One region of the Micromonospora sp. NPDC023737 genome, then DNA from elsewhere that is predicted to be linked to it. Evidence: predicted binding sites of a transcription regulator. Region 1 holds the regulator's gene; the other holds the start of a gene.
The links. The regulator HrcA, encoded in region 1, represses chaperone genes, less so after heat shock. The targets are predictions, from matches to a motif close to GGTTNGCACNCTCNNNNNGAGNGTGCNAACC.

Region 1 (7,152 bases):
GGGTACGCCGACACCGTCCTGGCCGAGCTCCGGCTCGCCGCCCGGGTGCTCGGCGACAACCCGCCCCCGCGGGTCGACACCGTCTTCGTGGGCGGCGGCACCCCCACCCTGCTGCCCGCCGACGACCTGGCCCGGATCCTGGACGCCGTCGACCGCACCTGGGGGCTGGCCGCCGACGCCGAGGTGACCACCGAGGCCAACCCGGAGTCGGTCACGCCCGAGTCGCTCAAGGCGCTGCGGGCGGCCGGCTACACCCGGATCTCGCTGGGCATGCAGTCCGCCTCGCCCGGGGTGCTGGCGATCCTCGACCGCAAGCACAGCGCGGGCCGGGCCACCGCCGCCGCCGCCGAGGCGCGGGACGCCGGGTTCGACCACGTGAACCTCGACCTGATCTACGGCACACCGGGGGAGCGGGCCGAGGACTTCGCCCGCTCGCTGGACGAGGTGGTCGCCGCCGGCGCCGACCACGTCAGCGCGTACGCCCTGATCGTGGAGGACGGGACCCGGCTCGCCGCCCGGATGCGACGCGGCGAACTGCCGTACCCCGATGACGACGTGGCCGCCGACCGCTACCTGGCCGCGCAGGAGGCGCTCGGCGCGGCCGGCTTCTCCTGGTACGAGGTCTCCAACTGGGCCCGTACGCCCGCCGCCCGCTGCCGCCACAACCTGCTCTACTGGTCCGGCGGGGACTGGTGGGGGCTCGGGCCGGGCGCGCACAGCCACGTGGGCGGGGTGCGCTGGTGGAACGTCAAGCACCCGACGGCGTACGCCCAGCGCCTCGCCGAGGGACGGTCGCCCGGCCTGGCCCGGGAGGTGCTCACCGTCGACGAGGCGCACATGGAGGACGTGATGCTACGGCTGCGCCTCGCCACCGGGCTGCCGCTCGACGTGTTGGACGACACGGGGCGGGCCGGCGCCGAGCGCGCGCACGCCGCCGGCCTGCTGGCCCCGGACGAGTACGCGGCCGGCCGCGCGGTGCTCACCCTGCGCGGCCGGCTACTCGCCGACGCTGTCGTACGGGACCTGCTGGCCTAGGGGGTGCCCGGCCGGCGGGGTAGCGGCCAGTCGGGATTACTTGATGAGGCTCGCCGACATCGGGTAGCGGTACGGGGTGCCCTCGTTGGCCTTGACCCCGGCGATGATGCCGAACACGGTGCCGATGATCACCGCGGCGCCGACGGCGACGAAGCCGATGAGGATGCAGGAGAGGATCCAGCCGACCAGGCCGACGATCGACCAGGCGAGCTGGAAGTTGAGTGCGCCCACGGCGTGCGCGCGGACCGTGGGTGACTGGTTGCCCCGGGCCAGCATGGCCACGAGCGGGGCGATCCAGCCGAGCACGCCACCGCTCAGGAGCATGCCCGCGGCGCCGCCGAAGTGCGCGACCAGCGCCCAGGTCTTGTCCTCGTTGCCGGCGTAGCCGGAGGGTGGGCCGTAGCCGCCGCCGGTCGGATACCCGACGCCCGGCGGCGGGTAGTCCCCGGGAGGAGCGCCGCCACCCGGGGGCGGGTAGCCCCCGGGTGACTGCGGGCCACCGGGGGGTGTCGGATAGCCACCGGGCGGGGGATAGGCACCGGGCGGGGGATAGGCACCGGGGCCTGGGGCCCCGGACAGGGGTGCGGTGGGCGGCTCGTCCGCGGCGGACGGCCCGGGAGCGGGCGGCGGCGGGGTCGGGTCCGACGGCTGGCCGCCAGGCTCACCCGCGCCGGGAGGGCGAGGTGGTTCAGTCATGAACGTCACGGTAGGGGCCGCCGGCAACGTCACGCCATAGCGACACCGCCGGGCCGACCCGTCCGACCTGGCGACCACCGGCCGCCCCCCCGCCCGGCTGTCCTGTCACCGCGACGAGGGCAGGACCCGCACCCGTGGTCCGTCCTTGATCATCGCGTTGGCGGGCCTGCCGACGTAGACTGGCACTCGCTACAGTCGAGTGCCAGGAACGCCGCGCGTGGCGCAGAACGCCGGCGGCCGATGCGCGTAGGAGGTGGGGAGGATGGGTCTCGACGACCGCAAGCTCGCCGTGCTCCGCGCGATTGTCGAGGACTACGTCGCCACGCAGGAGCCGGTCGGTAGCCGTGCGCTGGTCGAGCGACACCAGCTCGGAGTCTCCCCGGCGACGGTTCGCAACGACATGGCGGTGCTCGAGGAGGAGGGTTACATCCGGCAGCCGCACACCAGCGCCGGCCGGGTGCCCACCGACCGCGGCTACCGGCTCTTCGTGGACCGGCTGTCCCGGGTCAAGCCGCTCAGCCCGGCCGAGCGTCGAGCCATCGAGCGTTTCCTGCTCGGCGCCGTCGACCTGGACGACGTGGTGCACCGCACAGTCCGGCTGCTGGCCCAGCTGACCCGGCAGGTCGCCGTCGTGCAGTACCCGAGCCTCGCCCGCTCGTCCGTCCGGCACCTGGAGTTGGTGCCGATCTCCACCACCCGGCTGATGCTGGTCATGATCGCGGACACCGGGCGGGTCGAGCAGCGGCTCGTGGAGATGCCGGGGCCGATCCCGGCCGACGACGTCACCGACCTGCGGCGGCTGGTCAACGAGAAGCTGGTCGACACGCGGCTCTCGGAGACACCCCCGCTGGTGCAGGCGCTGGTCGACGAGGTCAGCCCCGACCTGCGCCCGGCCATGGCCACCCTCGCCAGCGTGCTGCTGGAGACGCTGGTCGAGCGGCACGAGGAGCGGATCGCACTGGCCGGTACGGCCAACCTGACCCGCGGCGGGCTGCTCGACTTCCAGGGCTCGCTACGCCCGATCCTCGAGGCCCTCGAGGAGGAGGTGGTCCTGCTGAAGCTGATCGGCGAGGTCGAGGAGAGCTCGATGCGGGTGCGCATCGGGGACGAGAACGAGATCGACAATCTCCGCGCCGCCTCGGTGGTGAGCACCGGCTACGGCCCGGGTTCGACGATCGTGGGTGGCCTCGGCGTGCTCGGGCCGACCCGGATGGACTACCCCGGCACCATCGCCACGGTGCGCGCCGTGGCACGCTACGTGGGCGATCTGCTGGCCCAGAACTAGGCAGTACCGTCCGGCCGGATCCGGTCGGCGGCCGGCGCAACGCAAACGAACATGAGGACACGGAACGCAGTGGCCAGGGACTACTACGGCATTCTCGGCGTGAGCCGGGACGCCTCCGATGACGAGATCAAGCGCGCCTACCGCAAGCTCGCGCGCCAGTTCCACCCGGATGTCAATCCGGACCCGGAGGCACAGGAGAAGTTCAAGGACATCAACGCCGCGTACGAGGTCCTCTCGGACGACCGGAAACGGCAGATCGTCGATCTCGGCGGCGACCCCCTCGCGCCTGGCGGGGGCGGCGCCGGTGGCCCGGGTGGTGCCGGGGGAGCCGGCCCGTTCGTCGGCTTCCAGGACATCATGGACGCCTTCTTCGGCGGTGCCGCCGGCGGTTCGCGGGGGCCTCGGCCACGTACCCGGCCGGGTGCCGACGCGATCCTGCGGCTGGAGTTGGACCTGCACGAGACCGCGTTCGGTGTCGAGGCGCCGATCACCGTCGACACCGCCGTCCTCTGCACCACCTGCTCGGGCGCCGGCACCGCGGCGGGCACCCACCTCGCCACCTGCGAGGCGTGCGGTGGCCGCGGCGAGGTGCAGTCCGTGCAGCGCACCTTCCTCGGCCAGGTGGTCTCCGCCCGGCCGTGCACCGTCTGCCAGGGCTACGGCACCACGATCCCGCACCCCTGCCCGACCTGCGCCGGTGACGGCCGGGTGCGTACCCGTCGTTCGCTCACCGTGAAGATCCCGGCCGGCGTCGAGGACGGCATGCGGATCCGCCTGGCCCAGCAGGGCGAGGTCGGCCCCGGCGGCGGCACCGCCGGTGACCTCTACGTGGAGATCCACGAGCGTCCCCACGACGTCTACTCCCGCAAGGGCGACGACCTGCACTGCCGGGTCACCGTGCCGATGACCGCGGCGGCGCTCGGCACCCGGCTGACCATCAAGACGCTGGACAGCGAGGAGACCGTCGACGTCAAGGCCGGTACCCAGCCGGGCAGCACGCTGCGGCTGCGCGCCCGCGGCGTGCCGCACCTGCGCGGCACCGGCCGGGGCGATCTCTACGTGCACCTCGATGTGCGTACGCCGAGCAAGCTCGACGCCGAACAGGAGCGGATGCTGCGCGAGTTCGCCAAGACCCGGGGCGAGGAGGTCGCCGAGCTGACCAAGCAGGGCGGCTTCTTCTCCCGGATGCGCGACGCCTTCAACGGTCACGCCTGACACGTCGGCCGGCCCGCCCGGTCCGGGCCCGGTCCGCCACCGTCCGGGCCTGAGACGCCGGCTGATTCGTCGGTGAGTCCGTCCGAGGCCGGCCGGGGCGGAGACTGCCGCCTGACCGTTCCGGCCGGTGCCGCGGCGGTTAGCCTGTTGACCGTGTCCGCCCCGCTCTTCCTCCTCGAGTCGCTGCCCACCGCCGACACGCTGACCCTCGACGGCCCGGAGGGCCACCACGCGGCCACTGTGCAGCGGTTGCGGGTGGGTGAGGAACTGCTGCTCGCCGACGGCAAGGGCGGCACCGCCACCGCCGTGGTCACGGCCGTCGGCCGGGGCAGCCTGGAACTCGACGTGACCTCCCGGGGGTACGTCGACGCGTCCGTCCCGCGGCTGGTCGTGGTGCAGGGGATCGCCAAGGGGGACCGGGGCGAGTTGGCGGTGCAGGCAATGACCGAGGTCGGGGTGGACGAGATCGTGCCCTGGGCGGGGTCCCGCTCGGTGGCGCAGTGGCGCGGTGACCGGGGCGTACGGGCCCGGGAGAAGTGGGTCGCGACCGCCCGGGAGGCCGCCAAGCAGGCCCGGCGTTCGTGGCTGCCGGTGGTCGCGGGGGCTCCGGACGAGTCGACGAACCAGGTCGCCCGGCGCATCGGCGGGTCCGCCGCCGCGTTCGTGCTGCACGAGGAGGCCGACGAGCGCCTCACCACCGTGGACCTTCCCGACGCCGGCGAGATCGTGCTGGTGGTCGGCCCCGAGGGCGGCATCGCTCCGGCGGAGGTGGACGCGTTCGCCGCCGCCGGTGCCCGGCCCGTACGCCTCGGCCCCTCCGTGCTGCGTACCTCGACGGCCGGGGTCGCCGCCCTCGCCGTCCTCGCCACCCGCCTCTCCCGCTGGTGACATCCGTGTCCCGAGGCGGGGCGGGGGTCAGCTGCGCAGGTACGAGGCGCCGTTCAGGTCGACGATGGTGCCCGTCGCCCACTCGGCCTCCGGAGAGGCGAGCCAGTGCACCGCGGCGGCGATCTCCTCGGGGCGGGCGACCCGGTTGAAGGGGCTCTGTGCCCGTACCGCCACGCCGCGCTCAGCCTTCAGGTGCTCGTTGGTCATGTCGGTCTCCACGAAGCCGGGCGCGACCGTGGCCACCGCGATGCCGTACGGCGCGAGCGCCACGGCCAGCGACTGACCCGCCGCGTTCAAGCCGGCCTTGCTCGCCCCGTACGCCGGGTTCGCCGGCTCGCCGCGGAACGCGCCTCGGGAGGAGACGTTGACGATCCGGCCGCCCCGGTCGCGCATGTGCTGGGCGGCACACCAGGCGGCGTTGGCCGCGCCGAACAGGTTCGTGTCGAGCACTTCACGCCAGCGCTGCCGCCACTGCTCGTAGGTGCTCTCGAAGACCGGGTGCGGTGGGTCGGCGGGTCCGAAGGTGCCCGCGTTGTTGACCAGCACGTCCAGCCCGCCGAGCAGGCCCGCCGCCTCGTCCACCATCGTCCGTACCGCGTCCGGGTCGGCGAGGTCGGCCCGTACCACCACGTGTCCCTCGCCGGGCAGTTGCGCCCGCAGCTCCTCGGCCAGCTCCGCCGAGTCCCGGTGGTGGATCGCCACCCGGTCGCCGCTGGCCGCGAAGGCCTTCACCACCGCCCGCCCGATGCCGCGCGAGCCTCCCGTCACCAGTACCGCCCGTGAAGTCACGCGGCCATCCTGCCGCACCCGCCTCCGGGGGCGGGAAGCGGTCCTTCCCATGGCAGGGCATCGACGAGGGGCTCTTCCTTACACTGCCCGGATGGGATCAGACTGCCTGTTCTGCCGCATCGTCGCCGGGGAGATCCCGGCCACCGTCGTCCGGGAGACCCCCAACACCCTCGCCTTCCGCGACATCAACCCGAAGGCGCCGGTGCACGTGCTGGTGATTCCCAAGGAGCACTACGCCGATGTCGCGACGCTCGCCCAGGGCGACCCGGCGCTCGCCGGCGAGGTGCTCGCCACGGCGTCCGCGATCGCCGACGACGAGGGCCTGCTCGGTGACGGTTTCCGGCTGATGTTCAACACCGGGGCGTACGGCGGCCAGGAGGTCTTCCACGTGCACGCGCACCTGCTCGGTGGGGCGCCGCTGGGCCCGATGCTCGCCCGGGACCTCGCGTGAACGCGGTGCCGGACCGGCTGGAGCGGCTGGTGCGCCAGACGCAGGCACACCTCCGGATCCCGGCGGTCTCGGCGGCCCTGCACCGGGCCGACCGGCCGCTCTGGACCTGCACGGTCGGCGGTACGGGTAACGACAGCCCGCTCGGTCCCCGGACGCAGTTCCGGATCGGCTCGGTCACCAAGACGTTCACCGCCGTGCTGACGCTGCAGTGCCGGGACGACGGTCTGCTCGACCTGGACGACCCGGTGGGCCGACACCTCGACCTCCCCGCGCACGGCGAGTTGACCGTACGCCGGCTGCTGTCCCACACCGCCGGGCTGCAACGTGAGCCGTACGGCGACGTGTGGGACACGCTGCGCGCACCCGGCACCGACCAGCTCCTGGCCGACCTGGCCCGGGCGGAGCGGGTGCTGCCGTCGGGCCGCCGCTACCACTACTCGAACCTCGGCATGGCGCTGCTCGGGCAACTGGTCGGCCGGCTGCGCGGGGGAACGTGGGCCGAGGTGCTGAGCGAGCGGGTGCTGCTGCCGCTGGGGCTCACCGACACCACGGTGAGTCCGGGTCCGGCGGCCGCCACCGGCTTCCTGGTCGACGCCTACTCGGACGAGGCGCACCCCGAGCCGCCGACCGACTTCGGTGCGGTGGGGCCGGCCGCCCAGCTTTGGAGCACCGCCGGGGACATGGCGCGCTGGGCCGCCTTCCTGGCCGATCCGGCCGCAGTCGAGCCGGCCGGTACGGTGCTCGCCCCGGCCACGCTCGACGAGATGCGCTGGCCGGTGACGGTGACCGACGA
Region 2 (7,152 bases), on a different contig from region 1:
GCGCTCGTCGCGGTGGACCTCGGCCCGGGGCAGCCCGGGCTGTACGGCGAACGCCTGCTCGTGGTGCTGCGCCAGCAGGCCGACCTGAGCAACCTTCCCGCCGCCGCACCGGGCCGGGCCGGCCGCGACGCCCGGGCTCGCGAGGTGTACCGGCGGCTGGTCGACACGGCCGACCGGTCCCAGGCGGACCTGCGCCGGGAGTTGACCCGCCTGCACCTGCGCCCGAAGTCGTACTACCTGGTGAACGCGATCGAGGTCGACGGCGGCCCGGTGGTGCGGGCGTGGCTGTCCGGCCGCCCCGAGGTGGGCCGAGTGCTGGTGAGCCAGCGGCTGCGCCCGTTGCCCGCGCCGGCCGGCACCACCCGGGGAACCGATCCCACCCCCAGCGGCCCGGAGTGGAACATCCGGCGGATCGGCGCCGACCGGGTCTGGACGCAGCTCGGGGTGACCGGCGCCGGCGTGGTCGTCGGCAGTTCGGACTCCGGGGTGGACGGTCGTCACCCGGCCCTGGCCGAGGGCTTCCGGGGTGGCGACGACTCCTGGTTCGACCCGTGGGACGGCACCCGCTCCCCCACCGACTCCGGTGGGCACGGCACGCACACGCTCGGCAGCGCCGTCGGCCGCGGCGGCATCGGGGTGGCGCCGGGCGCCCAGTGGGTGGGGTGCGTGAATCTGGCCCGCAACCTGGGCAGCCCCGCCCACTACCTGGACTGTCTCCAGTTCATGCTCGCCCCGTTCCCGGCCGGTGGTGACCCGTTCACCGCCGGGCGTCCCGAACGGGCACCGGACATCCTCACCAACTCGTGGGGCTGCCCCGGGATCGAGGGCTGCGACCTGGGCGTTCTCCGGCCGGCGACCGCCGCACTCGACGCCGCCGGCATCTTCGTGGTCGCCGCGGCCGGCAACACCGGCCCCTGGTGCGGCTCGGTCGACGACCCGCCCGCGCCGTACCCGGACGTGCTGACGGTGGGGGCGGTGGACGACCGGGACCGGGTCGCGGAGTTCTCCTCGCGGGGGCCGGCACCCGGCGGCGCCGCGAAGCCCGACGTGGTGGCGCCGGGCGTCGGGGTGCGCTCGGCGATGCCCGGCGGCGGGTACGCCACCCTCGACGGCACCTCGATGGCGACCCCGCAGGTGGCCGGCGTGGTGGCGTTGATGTGGTCGGCGAACCCGGCGCTGATCGGTGACGTGGCCCGGACCCGGCAGCTGCTGCGGGACACCGCCACACCGGCCCAGCCGACCTACCGGTCCCGCAACCCGTCGGACGCGTGCGGCGGGGACGCCAACATCACCGGCGCCGGGCTGGTCGACGCGTACGCCGCCGTGCGTGCGGCCCGCTGAGCGGCTCCTGAGGCGAAGGGCCGGCGCTCTTGCGCTGACCCGTACCCGGTGATCTAGGGTCGGCGACCATGGACGCAGAGATCACCGTCGTCGAGCTGACCCCCGACCTGGCACCGACTGTCGTACGGCTCTGCGAAGGGGCGCTGGACCTGCCGGAGGACGCGGCCGAGGCGGCCGTCGTCGTGGACGCGCTCTGGGCCCGGGCGGCGGCCGACCGGCCCGTGTTCGCCCTGGGGGCGTACCGCGGGACGGAGCTGGTCGGGGTGCTGATCGGCTCGATGTCGGCGGCCGACCAGCGGCTCGGGCACGTCGACCTGGTCGCGGTGGCGCCGGAGCACCGCCGCCGGGGCGCCGCGCGGGCGCTGCTGGGTGCCGCGGAACGGCGCCTCGCCGGGCTGGGCGCGGCGGAAGTGCTGCTCGTCGGCAACCCGCCGTACTACGCCTGGCCGGGCATCGACGTCCGGTACACCCCGGCGGTCTGCGCCGCGCTCGCGCTCGGCTACCGGCAGGACCGGACCGCGTGGAACATGACGGCCGACCTGTCGTACGACGACTCGCCGGCACTGCGGTCCACGGATGCCGCGGAGCGCCGCCTCGCCGGTCAGGGCGTGACGGTACGCGAGGCGGAGCCGGCGGACCTGCCGGCGTTGACCGAGCTCGCCCGCACCACCTTCGGTGGGACCTGGGACGCCGAGCTGACCGGCTCGGTGGGCCGCTCCGGTGCCGGCTGCCACCTGGCCGAACGGGATGGTGAGGTGATCGCCTTCGCGGCTTACGGCTCGTCCCGGCCGAGTTGGTTCGGCCCGATGGGCACCACTCCGGCGGCCGAGGGCTCGGGGATCGGTGGGGTGCTGCTGCGGCGGTGCCTGCGCGACCAGCGGGCGGCGGGGCACGATTCGGCGCAGATCGGCTGGGTCGGGCCCGTACCGTTCTATTCGCGCAGCGCGGGCGCCCGGATCGAGCGCGTCTTCTTCCTGTACCGGAAGCAGATCGACAATTGATAAAAGGGCGAATGGGATATAGACCCAGATAATGCCATTCGCCCTCACCGGCCGGCATCGCCCCCTACCGTTTCGGTAGAGGAGGCAGCCATGACCACGGACGAAGAGAGCGACGACATCGCGCCCGTCACCTGGACGCCGGTCGGCGATCTCCCCGGCCATCTCCCGATCGACCGGCTGGACTACGGCGACGCCGAGCAGCTCGCGGAGATGACCGACACCGGAGAACCGGTGATCGAGGAGCCGCTGGAGATGGTGGACGCGCCGATCAAGGTGCGCGCCCCGTACGACGGGACGCTCAAGCGGCGCAACCAACGACCGCTGCCGACCTGAGGACACCCGGCCAGCGAGCCCTCTTCAACCTGAACCGCGGTGAGCGCCACCGCGTCCGCACTCTTGGTCCGGCGCGCGACTCGTGGTCCCGACGGACGGCGGGCGAGGTTGGGAAGGGCCCATTGACGACGAACGGGGCGGGCCGCTGACGCGACCCGCCCCATTTCCGACCGGAACTTCAGGACTTAGAAGTCCATCTCTCCGCCACCCGGACCAGCCGGGGCGGCCGGGGTCTTCTCCGGCTTGTCCGCCACGACGGCCTCGGTGGTGAGGAAGAGCGCCGCGATCGACGACGCGTTCTGCAGCGCCGAACGGGTCACCTTGGCCGGGTCGATGATGCCCGCGGCCAGCAGGTCCACGTACTCGCCGGTGGCGGCGTTGAGGCCGTGGCCCGGCTCCAGGTTGCGGACGCGCTCGACGACCACGCCACCCTCGAGGCCGGCGTTGACGGCGATCTGCCGCAGCGGGGCGTCCAGCGCGATCTTGACGATCTGCGCGCCGGTCGCCTCGTCGCCGGTCAGGTCCAGCTTGTCGAAGGCGGTCTTGCCGGCCTGCACCAGCGCGACGCCACCACCCGGGACGACGCCCTCCTCGACGGCGGCCTTCGCGTTGCGGACGGCGTCCTCGATGCGGTGCTTGCGCTCCTTCAGCTCGACCTCGGTGGCCGCGCCGACCTTGATCACCGCAACACCGCCGGCCAGCTTGGCCAGGCGCTCCTGCAGCTTCTCGCGGTCGTAGTCGGAGTCGCTCTTCTCGATCTCGGCCCGGATCTGGTTGACCCGGCCCTGGATCTGCTCGGCGTCACCGGCGCCGTCGACGATGGTGGTCTCGTCCTTGGTCACCACGACCTTGCGGGCGCGGCCCAGCATGTCGAGGCCGGCGGCGTCGAGCTTGAGGCCGACCTCCTCGCTGATGACCTGGCCACCGGTGAGGATGGCGATGTCGGTCAGCATGGCCTTGCGGCGGTCACCGAAGCCCGGCGCCTTGACGGCGACCGACTTGAAGGTGCCGCGGACCTTGTTGACCACCAGGGTGGCGAGGGCCTCGCCCTCCAGGTCCTCGGCGATGATCAGCAGCGGCTTGCCACCCTGCATGACCTTCTCGAGGATCGGGAGCAGGTCCTTCACCGACGAGATCTTGCTGTTCGCGATCAGGATGTACGGGTCGTCGAAGACGGCCTCCATACGCTCCGGGTCGGTCATGAAGTACGCGGAGATGTAGCCCTTGTCGAAGCGCATACCCTCGGTGAGCTCAAGCTCCAGGCCGAAGGTGTTGCTCTCCTCGACGGTGATGACGCCTTCCTTGCCGACCTTGTCCATCGACTCGGCGATGATCTCGCCGACGCTGGTGTCAGCAGCCGAGATGGAGGCGGTGGAGGCGATCTGCTCCTTGGTCTCCACGTCCTTGGCGAGCTTCAGCAGCTCCTCCGAGACGCTGGCCACGGCGGCCTCGATGCCCCGCTTCAGGGCCATCGGGTTGGCACCGGCGGCCACGTTGCGCAGGCCCTCACGGACCAGGGCCTGGGCCAGGACGGTCGCCGTCGTCGTGCCGTCACCGGCAACGTCGTCGGTCTTCTTCGCGACCTCCTTGACCAGCTCGGCGCCGATCTTCTCGTACGGGTCCTCGAGCTCGATCTCCTTGGCGATGCTCACACCATCGTTGGTGATGGTGGGGGCACCCCACTTCTTCTCGAGCACGACGTTGCGGCCCTTGGGGCCGAGGGTCACCTTAACGGCGTCGGCGAGCTGGTTCATGCCCCGCTCGAGGCCGCGGCGCGCCTCTTCGTCGAACGCGATCATCTTGGCCATACGGCGTTGTCCTCCTGGACACTCACGGGCCACCCGAGTGTGTGTCCCGGATGGGCCGCCTGGTGTACGCACCTTGGAACGTCGCCATCATGCGACGACGACGTCTCCTCGGCCGGGCCGGATAGCCCGCGACGACCGGCCACGTGCCCCACCAGCGGCTTGTCCCGCCGGTGTGACCGCAGCCCCACCGCCCCGACCTTTGGCACTCACAGTGTGCGAGTGCCAATAACTTGTTTAGCACTCTCCCATGGCGAGTGCAAGCAGCACCAGCCCCTCAGCCAAGTTCCGCAGCCAGCCTCGCGCTGTTCACCGGACCTTCCTGGGCGCGCTGCTCGGCGTACGTCACCACCAGCCCCACCAGTTGCAGGAACTGCGCGGGAAGGGTCAGCACCCCGGTGACCGCCAGCACCAAGATCACACCGATCGCCGTACCGGCGGAACCGAACGGATCGAGACCGAACGGCGCACTCGCCGCCGCCTGCACGCCACCAGCCACGACGCTGACGACGATCGCCAACCCCGCCACCAGCAGCACCCGCCCGAGCACCATCCCCAGCCGCTTGTGGAACATCCCCCACGCGCGACCCAGCGGATTCTCCCGCTCGAAGAGGTAGACCGGACCGAAGAGGCTCAACGCGGCGGCAAGGTAGATCCCGGGCAGGACGCAGAAACAGAGACCAACAGTGATGATCAGACCGGCCAGCAGCGTCCAACCCCAGAGCCCGAGCATCCGGCGCGCGCCGTAGCGCAGGGCGGCACCCAGGTCGACCGGCGCACCGGCCGCCTGGCGGGCGATCACCCACGTACCGGCCGCCCAACCGAGGCACTGCACCAGCCCGACCAGCACGCTTCCGGCGACGGTCACCAGGAGCAGGGTGGTCACGTCGCCCACGAAGGTGTCCGGCAGCATCGAGGGATCCTGAGCGACCGAGGCCTCCCACCGCGCACTCGGATCCACCCCGACACTGATCACCGACAGCACCACCGCCGGCAGGACCTGGGTCAGCAGCAGGAGCGGAAGCAGTACGCGCCAACCGCGTCGCACGGCGCCGAGGCAGCGTTCCCACCAGCCGCCGAGGCCGACCCCGGGCGGCGTCACCAGCGGGTCGTTCGGATCGACGCCGGGCGGGTACCAACCGCTGACGGGTCCCCCGTACCAGGTCTGACCGGGGTAGGGGACCGCGGCGGGCGGATAGCCACCGGCCGGGGGAACAGGCGGGTAGCCGCCAGGAGGGCCCCAGGGGGTCGGCTGGTTCGGATCCCATTCGGGCTGGGCGCCCGGGCCGCCCGCACCGGCCGGATCCCCCGGCGGCACACCCGGGTAACCCGTCGGCATACCCGGGAAAGCAGGCTGCCCGCCCGGGTAACCCGGCTGCGGACCGGACTGGCCGGGTTGCGGACCGGACTGGCCGGGTTGCGGGCCGGACGGACCCGGGGGTGGGGTGGCCGGGGGCGGCAGGTCGGACATGAACCCTCCTAGCAACAGCTGGAACGGCTCATGATCTTCCTTGCTGGTGTGCCCCGTGCGCAGCCCCGCCGGGCGGATGCCCGGCCCGGAATCAACCGCCCGATGGACGCTTGATCGACTCGGGTTCCTTGATGTCGGGGGTCACCCGATCCGCGACAGCCCGACAGCGATGACGACGAGTCGATCATTCACGCTCGGGCAGCCGGCCGCGTCACACCCTCCGAGCTGCACCGACCGAGCTCGCTCGCCCGCGGACCGAGGCCCGGACCGGGTGATGCGGCGCGAACCCGGTCCGGGTGACGCCCGGAACCCGTGCGGGACGGGCTGCTCAGCCGATGACGCGCACCCGCTCCGCCTGCGGACCCTTCTGCCCCTGGGCGATCTCGAACTCCACCCGTTGGCCGTCGTCCAGCGCCTTGTAGCCGTCCATCTCGATCGCGGAGAAGTGGACGAACACGTCCTGACCGCCGTCGACGGCGATGAAGCCGTAGCCCTTCTCGGCGTTGAACCACTTCACGGTGCCCTGTGCCACGGTGCACTTCCTCACTCTGCCCGGCGTTCCCCAACCAAGCGCCCGGGCACGGCCGGGCGCTCGGAAACCACCGTTTCCGCTATCGGCGACGGACGGGAAAACGGTGACCGAAATCGCACGCTACACGAGGCGTGACGGCGGCGCACGACCACAAAACGGGGCATAATCCGCCGATGAATGCCGGGAGTCATCGTTGGCTGTCGCTGTGGTAGGTATGCGGGTGTGACGAGCGCTCCGGACGACGTCGGACGCAGCCGGCCGGAGGTCCGCCGGCTCCGGCCCGGAGACGCGGCCCGGATGCGAGCGCTACGGCTGGAGATGCTCGCCGACGCGCCGCTGGCCTTCCTGGAGACCGTCGCCGACGCGGCGGCACGGCCACACGCCGAGTACGCCTTCCGGATCGCCGCCACCTCCACCGGGTCGCGGACCGCGCAGTTCGTCGCCGACCCCGGTGGCCGGCTGGTCGGGCACGCCGGCGGCACGGTGACCCCGTCCGAGCCCGGGCTCACCGTCGTCTACGCCGTCTACGTCACCCCGCGCTGGCGGGGCAGCGGGTTGCTCGCCGACCTCGTCGAGGCGGTGGCGGCCTGGTCGCGGGCGTGCGGACGACCCGAGTTGATGATGGAGGTCGTGGTCGGCAACGACCGCGCCTACCGGGCGTACCAGCGG

Region 2: groL (chaperonin GroEL) is a predicted target of HrcA. The motif match lies at 4,681-4,711, and genes of this name have one in related genera.

Annotation. Positions count from the first base shown of each region.
Region 1 is NZ_JBFAAL010000018.1:72,754-79,905, forward strand. Features, by position in the region: gene hemW (radical SAM family heme chaperone HemW) at 1-1,035, shown strand, start outside; gene AB0F98_RS27460 (DUF4870 domain-containing protein) at 1,072-1,731, opposite strand; gene hrcA (heat-inducible transcriptional repressor HrcA) at 1,994-3,016, shown strand; gene dnaJ (molecular chaperone DnaJ) at 3,086-4,231, shown strand; gene AB0F98_RS27475 (16S rRNA (uracil(1498)-N(3))-methyltransferase) at 4,385-5,119, shown strand; gene AB0F98_RS27480 (SDR family oxidoreductase) at 5,147-5,908, opposite strand; gene AB0F98_RS27485 (histidine triad nucleotide-binding protein) at 6,000-6,359, shown strand; gene AB0F98_RS27490 (serine hydrolase domain-containing protein) at 6,356-7,152, shown strand, end outside.
Region 2 is NZ_JBFAAL010000011.1:76,655-83,806, forward strand. Features, by position in the region: gene AB0F98_RS22200 (S8 family serine peptidase) at 1-1,341, shown strand, start outside; gene AB0F98_RS22205 (GNAT family N-acetyltransferase) at 1,410-2,342, shown strand; gene AB0F98_RS22210 (hypothetical protein) at 2,433-2,675, shown strand; gene groL (chaperonin GroEL) at 2,861-4,483, opposite strand; gene AB0F98_RS22220 (hypothetical protein) at 4,758-5,951, opposite strand; gene AB0F98_RS22225 (cold-shock protein) at 6,280-6,483, opposite strand; gene AB0F98_RS22230 (GNAT family N-acetyltransferase) at 6,781-7,152, shown strand, end outside.